Regions from separate parts of the Pseudooceanicola aestuarii genome, predicted to be linked through region 2. Evidence: riboswitches for the same ligand, from Rfam matches in the RefSeq annotation. Region 2 holds a riboswitch; the other holds the start of a gene.
The links. Region 2 has a riboswitch for cobalamin ahead of G5A46_RS07485 (TonB-dependent receptor plug domain-containing protein). Riboswitches for the same ligand answer to the same signal wherever they lie in the genome.
Positions count from the first base shown of each region.

Region 1: another riboswitch for cobalamin. It lies ahead of nrdH (glutaredoxin-like protein NrdH); the one in region 2 lies ahead of G5A46_RS07485 (TonB-dependent receptor plug domain-containing protein).

Region 1 is NZ_JAAFZC010000002.1:593,621-600,873, forward strand. Features, by position in the region: gene nrdF (class 1b ribonucleoside-diphosphate reductase subunit beta) at 1-39, opposite strand, end outside; gene nrdE (class 1b ribonucleoside-diphosphate reductase subunit alpha) at 189-2,270, opposite strand; gene nrdI (class Ib ribonucleoside-diphosphate reductase assembly flavoprotein NrdI) at 2,339-2,755, opposite strand; gene nrdH (glutaredoxin-like protein NrdH) at 2,764-2,985, opposite strand; cobalamin riboswitch at 3,096-3,289, opposite strand; gene G5A46_RS15675 (Lrp/AsnC family transcriptional regulator) at 3,433-3,894, opposite strand; gene putA (bifunctional proline dehydrogenase/L-glutamate gamma-semialdehyde dehydrogenase PutA) at 4,023-7,253, shown strand, end outside.
Region 2 is NZ_JAAFZC010000001.1:1,581,730-1,588,982, reverse strand. Features, by position in the region: gene G5A46_RS07505 (LysR family transcriptional regulator) at 1-904, opposite strand, end outside; gene G5A46_RS07500 (ABC transporter ATP-binding protein) at 990-1,748, opposite strand; gene G5A46_RS07495 (FecCD family ABC transporter permease) at 1,745-2,728, opposite strand; gene G5A46_RS07490 (ABC transporter substrate-binding protein) at 2,725-3,600, opposite strand; gene G5A46_RS07485 (TonB-dependent receptor plug domain-containing protein) at 3,594-5,498, opposite strand; cobalamin riboswitch at 5,636-5,838, opposite strand; gene G5A46_RS07480 (HNH endonuclease) at 6,111-7,079, opposite strand; gene G5A46_RS07475 (hypothetical protein) at 7,171-7,253, shown strand, end outside.

The DNA.
Region 1 (7,253 bases), on a different contig from region 2:
GTTGATCGCGCGGGGGACGGGGCGGGCAGTGTCGGTCATCGGGACGATCCTTGGCGGGCGGTGTAATGGGGTCGGTCGCAGGCGCGTGAAGATGGGTATAGAAAGGTCAGGCCTGCGGCATTTTCAGGTACAGCCGGCGCGGCACTTGGGAATACCCCCAAGGCGCCCCGCCAGCCCAACGTTCGAGATCAGAGAGAACAGGACACGCAGCCCTGCACTTCTGTCCCTTCAAGGGCCATCTGGCGCAGGCGGATGTAGTAAATCGTCTTGATCCCCTTCTTCCATGCGTGGATCTGCGCCTTGTTGATGTCGCGCGTGGTGGCCGTGTCCTTGAAGAACAGGGTCAGGGACAGCCCCTGGTCCACGTGCTGTGTCGCAGCGGCATAGGTGTCGATGATCGCCTCGGGACCGATTTCATAGGCATCCCGGTAATATTCCAGGTTGTCATTGGTCATGTAGGGCGCCGGATAATAGACGCGGCCGATCTTGCCCTCCTTGCGGATCTCGACCTTGGCGGTGATCGGATGGATGGAGGAGGTCGCATTGTTGATGTAGCTGATCGACCCGGTCGGCGGCACCGCTTGCAGGTTTCGGTTGTAAAGGCCGTCGCGCATCACTGTCTCGCGCAGTTCGGTCCAGTCGGCGCGGCTTGGAACGGTGATGCCGAAACGGGTGAACAGCTCCGCACCCGCCGCGGTTTCCGGCAGCCAGTCGCGGGCCACATATTTGTCGAAGAAACTGCCGTCCGCATAGCTGCTGTCGGCGAAGCCCGCGAAACTGCGCCCTTTTTCCCGCGCCAAGGTGCTAGAGGCACGCAGACAATGATAAAGAACCGTGGCGAAGTAGATGTTGGTAAAATCGATCCCTTCGGGCGATCCGTAATGGATCCGCTCCCGCGCGAGGAACCCGTGCAGGTTCATCTGACCCAGGCCGATGGCATGGCTTTCATCATTGCCGCGCCGCACGGAGGGCACGGAATCGATCGACGACATTTCCGACACGGCATTCAGTGCCCGCACAGCAGTATCCACGGTCGCGCCCAGATCGCCGCCATCCATGGCCCGCGCGATATTGAGCGAGCCGAGGTTGCAGGAGATATCCGTGCCCAGATGTTTGTACCCCAGATCGTCGTTGAATTCGGACGCTTCGTTCACCTGCAGGATCTCGGAACACAGGTTCGACATGGCGATCCGCCCCTTCACGGGGTTGGCGCGGTTCACCGTGTCCTCGAACATGATGTAGGGATAGCCGCTTTCGAACTGGATCTCGGCAAGGGTCTGGAAGAACGCGCGCGCGTTGATCTTCTTCTTGCGGATCTTGGGGTTGGCGACCATTTCGGCGTATTTCTCGCTGACCGAAATGTCGGAGAAGGCGCAGCCATAGACCTTTTCCACGTCATGCGGGGAAAAGAGGTACATATCCTCGTTCTTCTTGGCCAGCTCGAAGGTCACATCGGGGATCACCACGCCCAGAGACAGGGTCTTGATCCGGATCTTTTCGTCCGCATTCTCCCGCTTGGTATCCAGGAACCTAAGAATATCAGGGTGATGCGCGTTCAGATAGACCGCGCCCGCGCCCTGCCGTGCGCCAAGCTGGTTGGCGTAGGAAAAGCTGTCTTCCAGCAGCTTCATCACCGGGATCACGCCGGAGGACTGGTTCTCGATGCCTTTGATCGGGGCTCCGTATTCGCGGATGTTGGTCAGCATCAGCGCCACGCCGCCGCCGCGCTTGGACAATTGCAGGGCGGAATTGATACCGCGCCCGATGCTTTCCATGTTGTCTTCCAGCCGCAGCAGAAAACAGGAGATCAGCTCCCCCCGCTGCGCCTTGCCGGCGTTCAGGAAGGTGGGCGTGGCCGGCTGAAACCGGCCGGCCAGGATTTCCTGCATCAGCCCCATCGCCAGCGCCTCGTCCCCGCGTGCCAGGGCAAGGGCGACCATGACGACGCGATCCTCGAACCGCTCGAGATAGCGTTTGCCGTCCCGCGTCTTCAGCGTGTAGCTGGTGTAATACTTGAAGGCGCCCAGGAAAGTCGGGAACCGGAACTTGGCCTTGAACGCGGCATCCCAGATCCGCGCGATAAAGGCGCTGTCGTACTGGTCCAGAACCTCTGCCTCGTAATAGCCTTCCTCCACCAGATAGCGCAGCTTTTCCTCCAGCGAGTGAAAGAAAACGGTGTTCTGGTTGACGTGCTGCAAGAAATATTGCCGCGCGGCCAGCCGGTCGGCATCGAACCGGATCTTGCCCTGTTCGTCATAGAGGTTCAGCATCGCGTTCAACGCGTGGTAATCCAACCCCTGCCATTCGGTGGGAACGGCCTTGGCCGGTGCGGCGTCGCTCAGATCGCGGTCGAGAATTGCGTCTTCCAAAACCTGTCCAGTCCTTCGGTGACGCGGGTGATGTCGGTGTCCGTTCCGGCCAGTTCGAACCGGTAAAGGACCGGCACGCCGCATTTGCGTGCCACCACATCCCCCGCCAGGGCAAAGGTTGCCCCAAAATTGCGGTTGCCCGCGGCAATGACGCCGCGGAGATGCTGCCGTGTGCCCGGGTCGTTCAGGAACCGGATCACCTGTTTGGGAACCGCGCCCCGCCCCTGCCCATCCGCAAAGGTGGGCGTGATCAGCACAAAGGGCGCGCGGGGGGCGGGCATATGCTCCCCCGGGGTGATCGGGATTCGCTGGGCCGGCACCCCCAGGCGGGCGACGAAACGATGCGTGTTCCCCGATCGGGAGGAGAAGTAGACCAGCCCGCCCAAGGCCGGCCTCAGCCCAGCGCGTTGATCTTGTCGGGGCGGAAACCGGCCCAGTGATCGTCGCCTGCCATCACGACAGGTGCCTGACGATACCCCAATTCGGTCACGCGCGCCAGCGCCTCGGCGTCCTCGGTCAGGTCGACCAGGTCGTAATCTAGCCCCTTCGCGGCCAGCGCGCGGGTGGTGGCGGTGCATTGCACGCAGGCGGGTTTGGAATAGACGGTGATGGTCATCGGGGTCTCCGGTCGTAGCAGCATTTTCCGGGTTTCGGGGCAGAGACGCCGACCGCCGCGGCCCTGTCCAGGCCCCGGCTGATGCGATGTCCCCGGACCCTCCGTCCGGTCTCGAAATTTGTGTCCCGGCAGGTCTCCTGGCTTGCGGCTCGAACACCCGTCCCCCCCTTCCCGACGGCACATCCGCCAGTGGATCAACGGGTTCGGGCTTGCCGCTCACAGTTGCGGGGGCAGCGCCGGCATTTCACCGGCTTCCCATTTTCACCCGAAACGATTTCCGGGCACCAAGACAACATCATATAGACGCCAATGCCAGGGGAGTGTCAATATATGGAGTTCCGGAGGAAAGTAGCCCGGTGATGGCATACACGTTTGGAAGCCCCGGGAAAGGCATGCCTTTTCCCCCCAAACCCCCGTCGCGTCCAGTACGAAAAAAAAATTTTCCGCTCAGAACGCCAAATCCTTGACCGCCTCCATGGTGACGTGGGTCGATGTGCTCTCCACATGCGGCAGGGCCGAGACGACCTCTCCCAGAACGCGCCTGTAGCTGTCGATATCCTCCGTTCGGACCTTCAGAAGGTAATCGAAGGATCCGGCGATCATGTGACATTGCTCTATTTCGGGCACTATACGCACAGCCGCGTTGAAGGCGCGCAGTGCCGCCTCCCGCGTGTCGGACAATGTCACCTCCACAAAGGCGACATGCGCGCGGCGCAGGGCGGCCGGGTCCAGCACGGCCCGGAATCCCAGGATGACACCATCGTCCTGCAACCGCTTCAGACGGGCCTGGCAGGGGCTTTTGGACATGCCGATGCGCCGGGCCAGATCCGTGGCGGGCAGCCGCCCTTCGTTCGATAGAATATCAAGAATCTTCCGATCAAACCGGTCAAGCTGCCTGCTTTCGGACATATCGCACACCTATAGGTCTGAATATCCACCCCAGAGAAGTCATATCACCTGAAATTTTCGGAGATCAAGGCAACACGCCCGCGTCACTTCTGCGACACTGGGTTAAACCCCTGTTGCCGAGGCCCGCCATGACCGATCTTTCCACCCTTCGCCGCCAGATCCGTGACCTGACCCGCGCCCCCGAAGCGCAGGTGATCGACGCCCTTCGGGCGCAAAGCGCACCCTCCCCCGCCCTGCGCGAGGAAATCACCGCCCGCGCCCGCGATCTCGTGCAGGAGATCCGAGGCGACGACCGGCCCGGCCTGATGGAAGTTTTCCTGACTGAATATGGCCTGTCCACCTCCGAGGGAATCGCCCTGATGTGTCTGGCAGAGGCGCTGTTGCGCGTGCCCGATGCCGAAACCATCGACGAGCTGATCGACGACAAGATCGCGCCTTCGTCCTGGGGGGAGCATCTCGGGAAATCGTCTTCTTCCCTTGTCAATGCCTCCACCTGGGCGCTGATGCTGACGGGCAAGGTCCTGGATGACGACCGGTCGCGCGGCATGGCGCATATCCTGCATTCCGCCGTCAAGCGCCTGGGAGAGCCGGTGATCCGCACCGCAGTCCGCGCCGCCATGCGCGAAATGGGCAACCAGTTCGTTCTGGGCGAAACCATTGAAAGCGCAATCAAACGCGGGCGCGGGATGGAGGCCAACGGCTACACCTATTCCTACGACATGCTGGGAGAGGCCGCGCTGACCGCCCGTGACGCCGCCAAGTTCCACGCCTCCTATGCCCATGCGATCCGCACCCTGGGCGCGCGCGCCACCTCCGCCGATATCCGCGATAACCCCGGCATTTCGATCAAACTGTCCGCACTTCATCCCCGCTACGAGGTCGGCCAACGGGATCGCGTGATGGCAGAACTGGTAGACAGCGCCCTGGATCTGGCCCTGCTGGCCAAGGAACACAACATGGGTCTGAACATCGACGCAGAAGAGGCCGACCGCCTGGACCTGTCGCTGGACGTGATCGAGGCCGTGCTGTCCGACGACCGGCTGGCCGGCTGGGACGGGTTCGGCGTGGTGGTGCAGGCCTACGGAAAACGGGCCGCGCCGGTGCTGGACTGGCTGCACGCCGTCGCCAGCAAACATGACCGCCGGATCATGGTCCGGCTGGTCAAGGGCGCCTATTGGGATACGGAGATCAAGCGGTCGCAGGTGGAGGGGCTGCCCGGCTTCCCTGTCTTCACGCGCAAGACGGCGACCGACGTGTCCTATATCTGCTGTGCCGCGCGGCTGTTCGCGATGACCGACCGGATCTACCCGCAATTCGCCACCCACAACGCCCATACCGTCGCCGCCATCCGCGCCATGGCGCCTGACACCGATTGCTTTGAATTTCAGCGATTGCACGGCATGGGGGAGGTTCTGCATCGCCGCGTGAAAAAGGCGGAGGGCACGCGCTGCCGCATCTACGCCCCCGTTGGCGCGCATCGCGATCTGCTGGCCTATCTCGTGCGGCGGCTGCTGGAGAACGGGGCCAACTCCTCCTTCGTGAACCAGATCGTGGACGAGGACGTGCCCCCCGCCGTTGTCGCCGCCGACCCCTTTGCCGCCTGGGAGGCGGAAAAGGACCAGCCGCAACCGCATATCACCGCACCCGAGGCCCTGTTCGCCCCGGAACGGACCAATTCCCGGGGCTGGGATCTGCACGACACCACCGACCTGGCCGAGATCGAGACCGCCCGCGCCCCCTTTGCCCGCCACCAATGGACCGCCACGCCGCTCCTGGCGGTGGAGGCGACGGGCGGCGCGCCGCAACCGCTGATCAACCCTGCCGATCCGTCCGATATCGTGGGACATGTCGCGGAAACCACCGCCGAAGAGATCGCCTCCGCCCAGGCCGCCGCCACCGATTGGTCGATTGCCACGGGGGCAGAGCGGGCGCGAACCCTGTCCCGCGCCGCCGATCTTTACGAGGCGCATTTCGGCGAGATCTTCGCCATTCTCACGCGGGAGGCCGGAAAAACCCCGCGCGACGCCATTGCAGAGCTGCGCGAAGCGGTGGATTTCCTGCGCTACTATGCCACCCGCATCGGCGGCTTGCAGCATGATGCGCGTGGCGTCTTTACCTGCATCTCGCCGTGGAATTTCCCGCTGGCCATCTTTACCGGGCAGATCGCCGCGGCCTTGGCGGCCGGGAACGGCGTACTGGCCAAACCCGCCGACGCCACGCCTCTGATCGCGCATCGCGCCGTGTCGCTGCTGCATGAGGCCGGCGTGCCACGGGCGGTGCTGCAATTGCTTCCCGGCACCGGCGCGCAGGTCGGCGCGCCGCTGGTGGAAACGCCTGACCTGGCGGGCGTCTGCTTCACCGGCTCAACCGCCACGGCACAGGGGATCAACCGCGCCCTGGCCACCAGCGCCCCCACCGCCCCGTTGATCGCGGAAACCGGCGGGTTGAACGCGATGATCGTGGACAGCACCGCCCTGCCCGAACAGGCGATCCGCGATATCGTGATCTCCTCCTTCCAATCGGCAGGCCAGCGGTGTTCGGCGCTGCGGCTGCTCTACCTGCAAGAGGATATCGCGCCCGCCTTCCTTGAAATGCTCTACGGCGCGATGGAGGAGCTGGCCTTGGGCGACCCATGGGATCTGGCCACCGATATCGGCCCCGTCATCGATGCCCGCGCCCAGGCCGGCATTGCCGAACATGTCGCTCAGGCCCAGGCCGAGGGCCGCGTGATGAAAACGGTCGCTGCCCCGGACACCGGCCATTTCATCGCCCCCACCGTGATCCGCGTCGCGGGCATGGCGGATCTGGAGCGGGAGATCTTCGGCCCCGTTCTGCATGTGGCGACCTTCCGGGCCAGCCAGCTCGATCAGGTGATCGACGCGGTAAACACCTCTGGCTACGGGCTGACTTTCGGACTGCACACCCGGATTGACGACCGCGTGGAACATGTGGCCAACCGGGTGCGGGTTGGCAACCTTTACGTGAACCGTAACCAGATCGGCGCCATTGTCGGATCGCAACCCTTTGGCGGCGAGGGTCTTTCCGGTACCGGGCCCAAGGCGGGCGGGCCAAACTACGTGCCGCGCTTTACCGCGCTGCCCCGCGCAGATGCGGAGGATGCGGGCGACGGCGGCGATGTTGCCGAACTGGATGCCACGGCGGTGCAGCAGGCGCTGGACGCCCTGCCACGCCCCTGCACCGCGCCGCTGGAGGTGACGGACCTGCCCGGCCCGACAGGCGAATCGAACCGCCTGTCGCTGTTCCCGCGCGGCGTGGTGCTGTGCCTGGGGCCGGATCTGGACAATGCGACGCGGCAGGCGCAGGCGGCACAGGCGCGCGGCTGCGCGACATTGACCCTG
Region 2 (7,253 bases):
CGGATTTCTCGCCCTCGGCAAAGACCGACAGGATGGAGGCGATGAAGGCCTCGCAGGCGGGGGAGCGGACCTGCCCCCGGCGCACCACCGCATAGATGAAGCGGTGTTCGAAATCCGCCGAATCCAGGTTCAGCGGCACCAGTTTGCCACTGGTCACTTCGCCCATCACCGCTTGCAACGGCAGGTAGATGATGGCGGTATTGCGGATCGCGTGAGTGATCAGGAAATGAAACTGGTCCGCCACCACGATGGGCCGCGGGCTGCGCCCGATCCGGGTGAAGGCCCGGTTCAGCAGGTGGTGGATGCCAAAGCTGGAATCCGGCAGCACGCAGGGCAGATCGGCCAGATCCGCCAGCGTGACCCGCCGCCCGTCGGTCAGCGGATGCGAAGGCGGGGCCAGGGCAAGAAGCGGCTGCCGCCACTGGCCGACCGTCTCGATCGCCTCGTGGCTGAAATGGTCGTAGACAAAGCCGATCTGCGACAGGTGCTGCTCCACCGCCTCAAGAACCCGTTCGCGCCCCCGGATGCGGACGTGGAATTCGATCCCGGGATGACGGTTGCGGAATTCGGTGATGTGGGTGGACATGAAGGGATCGGTGATCCCCTCTACCGTCGCGATGGACACGGTCCCCGCCTTCAGGTCGCGCAGGTCCGCGATCTCTCCCTTGGCGACGTCGATCCGGTCGAAGATCACGGCAAGGTGGTCGGCCAGCACGCGCCCCGCCTCGGTCAGGCGAACGCCCTCGGCCCGGCGTTCCAGCAGCTGTTCCTCGAATTCATGCTCCAGTTTGACCACCTGCCGGCTGATCGCGGAGGGCGAGACATGCAGCCGCTCTGCCGCCAGCCGGATGGAGCCGAAGCGGGCGACATGCAGGAAATATTGGCCAGCGGTCAGGTTGATCATCCGGGCTCCGGGTTGCGCAACACTGCACCCTTGTACGGGAGGGCGCGGCCGGACGGTATGTTTTTTTGACCTCGGCGGAGCAGGGTCAATCGTCGCGGATCACCCGCAAGGGTTGAAACACCGGCCCCTCCGGACCCTGCGCCCGATACGCGGTAATGTGAAAGGCCCGCGCGATCAGCGCATCGGTCAACACGCGGTCCGGCGGGCCATCCGCCAGAATTCCGCCCTCTGCCAGCAGGATCAGCCGGGTGCAATGCCGCGCCGCCAAGCCCAGGTCATGCAGCGACAGCAGCACGCCGCGCCCCTCCTCCGCCAGGGCGGCCAACACGTCCAGCGTGGCGATCTGGTGGGCCGGGTCCAGCCCGGCGATGGGCTCGTCCGCGATCAGCAGCGGCGCCTCCTGCGCCAGGGCACGGGCGATCAGGGCGCGAGCCTGTTCCCCGCCTGACAGGCGCGTAGCGGTGCGGTGGCGCAGGTTGTCCAGCCCCATGCGCGTAATCGCCCCGGCCACCGCCGCGCGGTCGGTGGCTGTGTCGCTACGCCCGCCATGCGGCAGCCGGCCGAGTGTCACCAAAGCCTCCACGCTGACCGGCCAGGCGATTTCGCGGGCCTGCGGCATCCAGGCGGCGGCGCGCGCGCGGGCATCGGGGGACAGCGCGGCCAGGCTGCTTGTGCCTGTCGCCGGGATCAAACCCAGAGCGGCGCGCATCAGCGTGGTCTTGCCCGCACCATTGGCTCCGATCAGGCCGACCAGTTCTCCGCCTTGCACGGACAGGGAAATATCGCGCAGTACGGCCCGTCCCCGCCGGGTGACGGACAGACGATCGAGGCACAGCAAACTCATGCCTCCGCCCGCCCGGTGCTGCGCACGAGGTGCAGGAAGAACGGTGCCCCGACCAGCGCGGTCAGCACCCCCAGTTTCAGATCCTGGCCCGGCAGCACCACCCGCACCGCGATATCCGCCGTCAACAGCATCGCCGCCCCCCCCAGGGCCGAGGCCCCCAGCAACGCGCCGGGTCGGGCGCCGACCAGCGGGCGCAGCAGATGCGGCACCACCAATCCGACAAAGCCGATGGTCCCCGCCACCGCCGTGGCGGCACCAACCACGCAGGCCGTGCCGATGACCAATTGCCATCGAGTGCGCGCCAGGTCCATGCCCATGGCGGCGGCGGCGTCCTCCCCCAGGGTCAACGCCTCCAGCGCGCGGGCCAACGGCAGCAGCAGCGCCCAACCCAGGGCCATCAGCGGCAGCGCCAGCCAGACATGCAACATTGAGCGGTCGGCCAGCGATCCCATCATCCAGAACACGATCTCGTTCGCGGCATAGGGGTTGGACGACAGGTTCAGCACAAGCGAGGTCAGCGCCCCCGCCATGGCCGAAATCGCGATGCCTGCCAGGATCAGGGTCAGCGCCCCGCCGCGTGGCCCGGCCAGCGCCAGCAACAGCAGAACCGACACCAGCGCCCCCGCCAGCGCCGCCAGCGGCAGGGCCAGCGCAAAAACCGCGACCGCGCCGGTCTGGATCGCCAGTACCGCACCCAAAGCGGCAGAGGCCGACACGCCGATCAGCCCCGGCTCCGCCAGCGGGTTGCGCAGGTAGCCCTGCATCGCCGCCCCCGCCAACCCCAACGACGCACCAATCGCCAGCCCCAGGATCATCCGGGGCAGACGGATTTCGCGCATCACCAGGGTCATCGGCCCCTCCCCGCCCGCGATCAGCGCGCGCAAACTGTCGGCCCAGCCGATGCCCGCCGGGCCGATCAGCAACGAGGCAAGGCACAGCAGCGCCACCACCCCCAGCAAAATGCGGTTGACCGGCCTCATTCCGCCACCAACCCCTGCCGCAGCGCCCGCATCCGCGCCACGGCGTCCAGCACATGTGGCGTACCGCAGATCCAGTCCCGATCCGTCAGCACCGCCCCCGCCGCGCGACGCCGCAGGGCCTGCAACGCGGGGTGATGCAGGATTTCCTCGGCACGGGCGGCGCCGGGATGGGGCCGCCCGGTGATCACCATGTCGGGGGCGGCCATGGTCAGAACCTCCAGTGGCAAATGCCCGCCCGTGGGCAGGCCGACCTCGGCCGCGATATTCGTGAAGCCTGCGGCGGCAATGACCTGTCCGGCCAGCGTCCGGTCCCCCGAGGCATAGCCGTTCGCATGGTAGAGCGCGGCGCGCGGACGCTCACCGCCCCTGGCTCGCAGGGTGGCCAGCCGGCTCTCGAATTCGTGGATCATGGCGCGGGCCTGTTCCCTGCGGCCCAGCGCGGCGCCCATCTCTGCCAGGCGGTCGGGCACGTCGGCCAGGGAATAGGCCGGCGCAATCACCACCACCGGCACGCCCAGGCGGCGCAGCATCGCCACGCTCGCCCGGTTGGAAAAACTGCCGGCGATCACCAGGTCCGGCTCCATCAGCCAGATTTCCTCGGCCCGGCCATGGTTCACCGGATAGGCTCGCGCCTCCGCCGCCATGACCGAGGAACGCGGGTCGCGACTGAGCGCGCTGACCGACAGCAATTGTCCCGGCGCGGCCAGCAGCATCGCCAGCTGGTCGGTGCACAGGTTGATCGACACGACGCGGCCGGGCGCGGCAGGCCCCTGCCCGCCCGGCGTCATGGGGCGGTCCAGCGCCCGCCCCGGCCCTGCCGCTGCCGCCACCGTGATCAGCAGCGCCAGAAGACGGGCCGCGCGCCTCACCAATCCGCACCCAGCCCGACATAGGCGGTGCGCCCGCGCCCGGCATAGCCCCAGGCATCGGAATGGGCGGCGTCGAACAGGTTGTCGACCCGCGCGGTCAGGCGCAGGTTGTCCCCGATCCGGCGGCTGCCGGCCAGGTCCACGGTCCAGTAGGACGGCAATTCCTTGGTGGCGTAGCTGCCCCAGAATTGCGTATCGGCATTGCCTGCGACATGCAGCGCCTGCGCGTCCAGCGTGGTGCGGCCATCGGCACTGGTCCAGGTGGCGCCCAGCGACAGCTGGTGCCGGGGGCGCCGGATCTCGACGCTGCCGTCGGGATTGGTGGCGTCCAGCAGGGTATAGCCCAGGCGCAGCGCCAGTTGATCGGTCGCGTCATAGCGGCCGCTGACCTCCACCCCACGGCGCAGGCTGGTGCCGGATTGGTTGACATAGCTGTAGCTGCCGGGCCCGGTGGCAACCGCGGTGATCTCGTCCTCCAGCCGTTCCTGGAACAGGGTCACGTCCACCACCCCGCGCCCCAGGGGCAGCTCCACCCCCAGGTCGACGGATCGGTTGCGTTCCGGATCAAGATCGGGATTCCCGACATAGCCCCATGCATTGGCGAACAGCTCGAAATAGCTGGGATTGACGACGCCCGCCCCGGCAGAGGCATGCAGCCGCGCCCCGTTGTCCAGCGTGTAGGCCGCCGCCGCGTTCCAGGTCACGGCGTTGCCGAACACGCTGTTGTCATCGTAGCGCGCGCCGATCTGCACATCCAGCCCGCTGTCGAAGGTGCCACGATATTCCAGCGCGACAGAGCGCGTGTCGCGGTCATAGCCGGGATTGGCGGTGCTGCTGTCGTGTTCATCCTCCAGCAGCAGGGACAACACCTGCGCCCCGGTGGCGACCGGACCGTCCAACCCGTAGGACAGGCGCAGCCGGGTGGCGCGGCTGTCCTGATCGGTGGGCGCGCCGCTGTTGATCTCCTGCGTCAGGCGGGTGCGCTCCAGCCCCAGCCGGGCCGACAGCCGGCCATCGGGCGTGGTGTAATCGGCGTAGATCTGGCCGCCTTCCTCCTCCCGCACGGTCTGGGCGGCGGGGTCGTCCAGCACGTAATCCCCCGGCCCCGTGGCCACAAGGGCGGTGGCGTCGGTGTCGCCGTCCTCCTCCGAGCGGCGGTAGGTGAAGCCCAGGGTCAGCCCCTCGGCCACCGCGTGATCGCCCGACAGGGTCAGCGTCCGGCGGAAGATGCCGTCCCGTTCCCCGCCGGACCCGGAATAATCCCAGCCCCTGTCCTGCATCCGGGCAAAGCCCAGCGCCACGCCACCCTGCGCCCCGCGATATGCCAGGTAGCCCGAGGCCGACCAGCCGGCGCCGCCCTCCACCTTGCCGCCGTAGGAGAATCCCGACCCCTCGGATTTGCGGGTGATGATGTTGATTACCCCCGCCGAGGCGTCCGAGCCGTAGGCTACCGATTGCGGGCCGCGCAGAACCTCGATCCGGGCGATATTCGCCGTCTCCAACCCACTGAGGACATAGGCCGCATCCCCGCCCGCCGCGCGCACGCCGTCGATCAGGATCAGGGTGTGATTGGCCTCTCCGCCGCGGATGCGGACCTGGGTGAAACTGTGGCCATTGGCGTTCACGCTGACCCCGGGCACCGCGCGCAGGGCGTCCTGCACGGTGGTCAGCCCGCGATCGGCGATGTCCTGCGCCGTCAGCACCGTGGCCGCGCGACCGTAGCGGGCCGCCGCGATCGGGGTGAGGCCGGCAGAGACGATGATGTCCTCCAGGGCGAAATCCGTGGTGCTGTCCTGCGCCATCACCGGCGCGGCGGTGGCGGCGGCAAGTGCGATGGCTGAGACGGTGATGAAGGTGGTGACAGAGACGGCGGAACGGGCCGTCGGATTGGTGAGGCTCATGATCTATCCCTTCCCTGCGCCGGATCCGACGCATGGCGATTGCGAACGACCCACGGGGGGAGGGGCTCCCGCCGACGGTCAGGCGACTGCCACCACGACGGAAAAGGTCCGTTGCCTCGCGCGCGCCCCGCGTGCGGACTGGGTGATCGGCTTCGGCAGGTCTCCTGACTTGCGGGTCGATGCTGTGCCGGGTCTTCCCATCCCCGAGGGGACAGTGACATGGTCCGGCGTCGCTCTCCGCTTACAGTTGCGGGGGCAGTCGCGGAATTGGGTCAGACCCGCACCGCGTTCCCTATTCACCGGACGCGCGAACGCCCGGACCGAAGCATCCCGAGTGCTAGACCATGCCACCCCGTCGGGCAAGGGGCGATCAGCCCCCCCGGGATCGGCGTTTGATCGGCGCTTGATCAGCACCCGCTTGCCCCCCGGTTGACGCCCGGTCGCCACCCGGCCGGGGACGATCCGGCCACGGCTACGGTTACGGCGGCGCGGGGTCGCGGTGGGGCACCATGGGGCGGCGGCGGGCAGGCAGGCCGGGCAGACGCCCCCGTTCCTACGCCGGAGATCTTGACGAATGATTACCGCCAAAGCGGTTTTCCGCTGCGCTGCCGGTCAATGCCACGGAGCCGGACCGGCGCCTTGCACCTGGCCAAAGATGTTCTCCCGGTGCCACCGCAGGTTTTCGGGATGGGGCGCATTGCGCGGGTCTTCGGGTTGCAACAGCTTGCCGCTCGGGGCCAGCAGGCGGTCGATCACCTCTCCCGGTACCTTGTTGCGCGACACCAGCACTGTCTCGCAATCCTCCGCGACCGAGATCAGGCCCCGATCGAACATCCAGTGCAACGTCCCGGACAAGGCCAACCCGTTGCGCACGGAATCGTTGCCCCTGCGATCGACGGGACGGATATGCGCGGCCTGTACCTCCGGCCGCCCGCCACCGTTTCGCAAGCGCAACCCGGACAGGGCACAGCGGTAGCCATAGGCCTCCCGGACCTTGCGGCGGAACGCGACATCCCGGTAGGCGCGGCGGGTCAGCCGTTCCAGCACCGGGCGTTCGAACGGTTCCGCCCCCTCCGCCATTGCGGCGGACCGCGGATCATAGCGTCGGGCTTCGAGGGCCTCCAAATCCCGGGGAAGGCCCAGATCCAGAATCCGGGCGAACTCCGCCTCCGGCAGCACCCGCACCGCGCGCTGGACCAAACCGCCCTGTGCGGGGGTGCCGTCCGATCGGGTCAGCGCGGCTTCCAGCGGACGGCCCTCCACCAGCCGGGGCACCTCCTGGACGAAAGGCAGGAAACTGCCCGCTTCCATGAGGGCGAGGAACCGCCCCTCCACCCCGGGTTTGGGGATGATCCGTGATATCCTGGCGACCGCGAAATAGCCGTGCGGCCCGGCCTTGACCGGCTCGTAATAGATGATCCAGTCGCCGACTGCCGCGCGCATGTCCTTCAGGTAGGCGCGGGGGAAGTCGTAGACGACATCAGGCTCGTCCTCGTAGATCGAGTCGGCCTTGTGCAGAAGAACCAGTTTCACCATGCCGCCCAGGAAAGCGCCATCCCACCGGAAAGCAACAATTTTCACGATTTTCCCGACCCGAACGCCGCACCGGGCCGGGTGCGCCGGCGCGCAGAGGTGATTTGATCCCGCTCCGAAAGCGGGTAAATTCGGGATCATGATGCCTGACCTTCAGTCCCGGTTCCCGCCGCGCCCGACCCGTGTGCACGAGATGTGCGGCACCGGGGCGGCGTGCTTTGC